3 regions of the Oceanobacillus sp. GQ8 genome follow, and region 1 is predicted to be linked to each of the others. Evidence: predicted binding sites of a transcription regulator. Region 1 holds the regulator's gene; each other region holds the start of a gene.
What was found. Region 1 encodes CtsR, which represses protease genes until heat stress. Its sites were predicted from a motif close to ATGGTCAATAAAGGTCAAACA; they were not measured.
Positions count from the first base shown of each region.

Region 1 (2,277 bases):
GTCCTCTTCATTGACCATTAGGGAAACCTGTTCATTTTCCGAAATTAAAGCTGCAGCGATTTCTGCGTTTTCCGCAAGATGGGGGCTAATTAAATGCTTCTCCACCAGTACTCGTTTCTCAACAGGGGATAAATCATCTATCGCCACAAAAGCGAAATCTTTATATTCCTCAAATGATTGATTCTCATAATTGTCACGAAAGAAATCACGTATCTCTTCCAATTTATCCTTGTCTGCAATAATTGGATAGGACACATTCGCAAAATTCCGCGCCAGACGTATACGGCTACTTAATACAATGTCACTGTCAGGTCCTTCCTCACGCATCCAAGGACTAATTGCTTCATTCATAAAATTTTGTAGTGTCATGAAGGATCACCCTCTTCCGGATCCTGTGTATTATTTTCCAACGCCTTTATTTTATCTCTTACTTCAGCAGCTTCTTCAAAGGCTTCATCTTCAATCAGTCTTCTTAATTTGGACTTGTAATCTTCCATTAATTTCTTATTATGCAGGTCTCCACCTTGGCGTTTGGGGATTTTACCTTGATGCTTTGTATTCCCTGCATGAACACGACGGAATATAGGGTCCAGGCGACTGGAAAACGTGTCATAGCATACAGCGCAACCGAATTTCCCCACCTGTTTGAATTCAGAAAATGTCATTTCACATTTTGGGCACTGTAATTCTTGTACCTGCTGAAAAGTATTTTGCTGTGGTCCCTTAATCGTAGAGGTATCAAAATTCATTAAGCCTGAAAGTAAGTTATGCAACGAATATCCTTCTTCAGGATAGTTCATATATCCCTTTTCCTTTGCACAAACCTCACAAACATGAACTTCACTTTTTTGTCCGTTAACGTATTGTGTAAAGTGCAGTGTAGCAGGACGCTCATGGCATTCCTGACATTCCATGAAAAACCCCCCTTACTTATTTAAGTATTTCAATGTGGACAGCATGGCCGTTAAGACCCTTGCGCGCACTTCATCTCGCAAAGGAAGTTGAAACGCTAACGTATTCCTTCCTATGGCACTTAGCATGATCTTCGCTTCACGTGTTGTAATAAGCTGTTCATCGAGTAATCGATCAAGTACATCTATTGCTGCCTGCTGCGTTACCGTTGGATTAATCATGTTTATAATTTCATCGATTAGTTCGGAATTGTCTTGATGAATGACACGCATGATTCGAATATATCCTCCGCCGCCCCGTTTACTCTCTACTATATACCCTTTTTCCACAGTAAATCTTGTTTTAATAACATAATTTATTTGCGAGGGCACACATTGAAACTGATCGGCAATTTCACTTCGTTTTATTTCAATTGCATTTTTCCCTCTGTCTTGAAGAATTTGTTTTAAATAATTTTCAATGATGTCGGAAATATTGCTCATACTATGCACCTCCTTTTCAACAAAGGCTTTTGACTTTGACTATCTTTGACTATATTCTTATTATACGACAAATCACAAGAGATGCAAATAATTGTTTTCCCTATTTATCTTAGACAAAAACTACAAGGGCGAAACCTCTGATTTCTCTTATAGCGTACAAAAAATCTCACAGCTTTGATAATACTGTAAGATTCTTTGTAAGTTTATTCAATTTCAAATTTCAGATATGTTCTTTATATGCTCAATACGAGAGAGCTCCTCAAAAAAGTGAATTCTATTTAACTGATCATTTCTATCAATTTTTATAAAGATGTTCCGTATACCATGCTCTGCTTTAATAATTTCTACATTCTTAATGGACAAATTAAACTTTTCAAAAACGGATACCACATCATTCACTTTTATCTCAGGTAGTGCAACAATTTGAATCAGATTGGACGTACTCCCTTTTCTAAAGAGCTTTTCAAAGTTATTAAGAAAGATTAAACTTAACAAAATTACAATGGTTGTAAAAAGAGCAGCCGCATACATGCCAGCGCCAACGACTAGGCCAATACCTGCCACTGTCCAGATAGAGGCAGCAGTAGTTAATCCTCTTATTGTACCTCCATATACTATGATCGTACCGGCACCCAAAAACCCAATACCACTGATAACATATGAAGGAATACGCGCCGGGTCAAATTGTACATTCTCATGTGTTTCCATAAACACATCAAATCCATACAAAGATAGTAGCATCATCAAACATGCTCCAACGCCTACTAGAATGTGTGTCCGAAAACCAGCTGAGTGATTTTTAATTTCTCTTTCAAAACCAATTAATCCCGACAACAATAGCGCAAACAGTATACGGGCCATAATAAGGAGGAAGTCTTCCCCA
Region 1 is NZ_JCAXEV010000007.1:57,019-59,295, forward strand. It holds gene mcsB (protein-arginine kinase McsB) at 1-369, opposite strand, end outside; gene mcsA (protein-arginine kinase activator protein McsA) at 366-914, opposite strand; gene AC6CHS_RS19155 (CtsR family transcriptional regulator) at 927-1,394, opposite strand; gene AC6CHS_RS19160 (MgtC/SapB family protein) at 1,608-2,255, opposite strand.

Region 2 (2,277 bases), on a different contig from region 1:
GTAAATTTAATGCGAAGAAATATCTGCAACTCCTGGAGGATAATGAGATTAACGTTCTGTGCTGTACACCAACAGAGTACCGGATGATGGCAAAACTCAATAATCTTGATACGTATCAACTACCAGCTTTGCATAGTGCAGTTTCCGCTGGTGAACCGTTAAATGTAGAGGTTATCGATACATTTAAGAAGCATTTTAATATCATAGTAAGAGATGGCTACGGACAAACAGAAAATACATTATTACTTGGAGTAATGAAAGGGATGGAAGTAAAACCAGGGTCTATGGGTAAGCCAACACCAGGGAATGATGTAGAAATCATAGATGAGTCGGGTGCTCCACTAGGTGTGAACAAGGTAGGCGATATTGCAGTGAAACTGGATTGCCCTGCATTATTCCGTGAATATTATAAAGATAGTGAACGCACAAAAATGACACAGCGCGGAGAATATTATGTAACAGGAGATCAAGCTTCCAAGGATGAAGATGGCTATTTTTGGTTTGAGGGTAGAAGTGATGATATTATTATAAGTTCCGGTTATACGATCGGGCCTTTTGAAGTAGAGGATGCTCTCGTGAAGCACTATGCTGTACAAGAATGTGCAGTGGTCGCAAGTCCGCATGAGGACCGTGGAAGTATTGTAAAAGCCTTTGTCGTCTTGAGAGAGGACGTTCAGCCAGATGAAGCATTAATAAAAGAGCTTCAAGACCATGTAAAAGAAACGACAGCCCCTTATAAATATCCAAGGGAAATAGAGTTTATTAAAGAGCTGCCAAAAACTACGTCTGGTAAGATTAGACGAATTGAACTGCGTAATAAAGAAAAGGAAAAGGTGTAAAAACCGGCTAATATAGTTGTAATTTGCAGGACGGGTTCTAGTTTTTAGATCCGTCCTATTTTTGTTGTATATATTTGAGGCGGGGTGCAAATTAACTAGTTGAGTGGTTTAATTTACAAGAGGTGCGGTTAAGCGATAACCTGGAGAGGTTCAATTAACCGGCTGACCGGTCCAATCGACCAATAGGCAGCTCCAATCGGCCACACGGCAGTTCCAATCAACTGCATGAGCGTCTCAATTAACCATACAAAGCCTCCAAATCGTTCCCATGCGCCTCCCCCTAAAAATTTTAAACAAAAGACTTGAAAGTCAAAATAGGTCAGAGTATAATATGAATCAAAGGTCAAATATAGTCAAAGTCAAATTTGATTAACATTTGATTTAAATAGTCAAGGAGGAATGGAAAATGCTTTGTCAAAACTGTGGTGAAAACCAAGCAAATATAAATGTCGCAATGAAAATGAATAATGAAATGTCTGAATTGCACCTTTGTAACGATTGCTTTCAAGAAATCCAAGGACAAATGATGAATTCTAATGATTTCTTCTCTAATTCACCTTTTGGAAATGCAGAGCAAGCATTTTCTCAGAATTTTTCTCAAGGTAATAGTAAAGCAGGTACAAAAACAAAAGAGAAAAAGAATAATCGTGGCAATGGCTTAATTGACCAATTGGCGAAAAACGTGACCCACGCTGCAAGAGCAGGTCTAATCGACCCTGTTATTGGACGAGATAATGAAGTAAAACGTGTCATTGAGACTTTAAATAGAAGAAATAAAAACAACCCAGTATTAATCGGGGAACCAGGTGTCGGGAAAACTGCCATTGCTGAAGGGCTGGCATTGAAAATTAGTGAAGGAAATGTTCCAGCTAAGCTAATGAATAAAGAGATTTATATGCTAGATGTTGCATCTCTTGTAGCTAACACTGGAATACGTGGTCAGTTTGAAGAGCGAATGAAAAAACTTATTCAAGAAGTTCAAGAGCGCCAGGATGTTATTCTATTTGTTGATGAAATCCACCAAATTGTAGGTGCAGGAACAGCTGAAAGCTCGCAAATGGATGCAGGAAATATCCTTAAGCCTGCACTAGCAAGAGGAGAACTTCAACTAATTGGTGCAACAACCTTAAAAGAATACCGTCAAATTGAAAAGGATGCTGCATTGGAACGTCGCTTACAACCGATTATTGTGAAAGAGCCATCTGCTGAAGAGGCAGTCCAAATTCTTCACGGGATCAAGGATCGCTATGAGGCATATCATGAGGTCCGTTATTCTGATGAAGCCATTCAGGCGTTTGTAACGTTATCAAACCGTTATATCCAAGATCGTTTTCTACCAGATAAAGCGATTGACCTAATGGATGAAGTCGGGTCAAGGCTAAACCTTGCGAATGCGGAGAAAGACTCTAATTCGATTAATCAGCGCTTGGAAGAAATA
Region 2 is NZ_JCAXEV010000005.1:325,038-327,314, forward strand. It holds gene mbcS (acyl-CoA synthetase MbcS) at 1-839, shown strand, start outside; gene AC6CHS_RS16885 (ATP-dependent Clp protease ATP-binding subunit) at 1,246-2,277, shown strand, end outside.
Region 2: AC6CHS_RS16885 (ATP-dependent Clp protease ATP-binding subunit) is a predicted target of CtsR. The motif match lies at 1,179-1,199, and genes of this name have one in related genera.

Region 3 (2,277 bases), on a different contig from region 1:
ATTCCCTTGTGGCTTGAAGCGGGGTTTCGAATAATAAAGAGTAAAACAGCCCTTATCGGTGTGATTATCATTGTGTTACTTGTTCTAACTGCTATTCTGGCACCTGTGATTGCTACACATAGCCCGACTGCCCAAGATATCGTCAATCGCTATCAGGCCCCCTCGTCAGACCATTTACTCGGAACAGACGAACTTGGCAGAGACATATTTTCTAGGATTGTTTTTGGGACAAGGATCTCTATCCAAATTGGAGTCATTGCGGTAGGTATTTCACTCGCTATTGGTGTTTTACTTGGAGGAATCGCTGGCTATTATGGACGTTGGATTGATCAAATCGTCATGCGCTTTATTGACATTATGATGGCATTCCCAAGTATTCTCATGGCAATCGCATTGGTTGCTGTACTTGGTCCGAGTTTACAAAATGCTATGATTGCGGTTGGGATTGTGGGAATTCCACAATTTGCGAGGATTGTACGTTCGGCAGTGTTATCTATTAAAGAGAATGAATATATTGAGGCAGCTAAATCAATTGGGGCTAAACATGGCAGAATTCTTATACAGCATGTTCTTCCAAATTGTGTTGCACCGATCATCGTGCAGGCTACACTCGGCGTTGGAACTGCCATATTGGATGCAGCTGGATTGAGCTTCCTTGGTCTTGGTGCTCAGCCGCCAACACCTGAATGGGGTGCAATGTTAAGTGATGGACGGGCTGCGATACAAAATGCTCCTTGGGTTGTTGCCTTTCCGGGTCTTGCAATTTTCTTTGTCGTCCTTGGCTTTAATTTATTTGGCGATGGACTAAGGGATGCCCTAGATCCTCGATTAAAACAATAATTTTATGACGACGTGAATTAAGATCTACCCATCTCCTCCCCCGTCTCGTACCCCCGAAACATCACGATGAGGAGATGGGTTTATTTTCCTTAGAATAAGGGAAAGATGGAATGAGTATAAAGTGAAACTTCATTTGATGAGGGTGTTCCCTATCTTCCCTACCAAATGTTAGTTGAACGAATCAGACCTTTTCTGGCAGTTGCCCCCACTTTGTATGATGGATTTCCCCTGCATTTTTAAAGTGGTGGTCTTAAGCCAGTTAAGGCGGAATACATACCGCTCTACTAATAAGGTGAAACCTGTCGAACTATTTTATTTGACCTTTTTTGACCTATTAGGTATGATAAGTATATCCAATCCAAAACATGGATAAAAGTGAAACAATTGAAGGAGGATTTACAAATGAATTTAATTCCTACAGTTATTGAACAAACGAATCGTGGAGAACGCGCCTATGATATTTACTCACGTCTATTAAAAGACCGCATTATTATGCTGGGAAGTGCGATTGATGATAATGTAGCAAATTCGATCGTAGCACAATTGCTTTTCCTTGAGGCAGAAGATCCTGAGAAAGATATTTCCCTATACATCAACTCACCTGGTGGATCAATCACAGCGGGTATGGCTATTTTTGATACAATGCAGTTTATCAAATCAGATGTTTCTACCATCTGTACTGGGATGGCAGCATCAATGGGAGCATTCCTACTTGCAGCAGGTGAAAAAGGAAAGCGTTATGCACTTCCTAATAGTGAAGTTATGATTCATCAGCCACTTGGCGGTACGCAAGGTCAAGCTACTGATATTGAAATTCATGCAAAACGTATCATTCAGATGCGTGAAAAAATTAATGAAATCCTATCTGAACGTACTGGACAGCCAATTGAAGTTATTGAGCGTGATACAGATCGCGATAACTTTATGACAGCTCAAAGATCAGTTGACTATGGTCTAATTGACAAGATTTTAGAACGTAATACAGATAAATAATTGGAAATTAAAAATGTCCCCCATCGCTCATCTTGTAGCGAAGGGGGACATTTTTCTTTTACTAAGGATCTAATTGAACCGTACTTGCTCCTAACAAGCATTTTATCATCCCTAAGGTACAAAAAATCCCTTTCGTTAAGAAAGGGATTTTATTCTGTTACAAAGGCAGCTAACTCATGGATAGCCTTATCTTCGTCTTCTCCATCACCAAAGATAATAATCTCCTCATCACTGGCGACTGCTAAACTCATTAAGCCCATGATACTTTTAGCATTTACCCGCTTGCCTTCTTTTTCTAAATACAAATGAGAACTGAAACGGTTTGCCAGTTGTACAAATTCTGCAGCTGGTCTAGCCTGCAATCCTGTTGGTAACTCCACCTTAACTTGTTTCTCCTGCATCGACATCACCCTTCTCTACGTAAGCGTTATCATTTGAAGTGAA
Region 3 is NZ_JCAXEV010000003.1:567,383-569,659, reverse strand. It holds gene nikC (nickel transporter permease) at 1-840, shown strand, start outside; gene clpP (ATP-dependent Clp endopeptidase proteolytic subunit ClpP) at 1,225-1,833, shown strand; gene AC6CHS_RS11620 (HPr family phosphocarrier protein) at 1,983-2,234, opposite strand.
Region 3: clpP (ATP-dependent Clp endopeptidase proteolytic subunit ClpP) is a predicted target of CtsR. The motif match lies at 1,154-1,174, and genes of this name have one in related genera.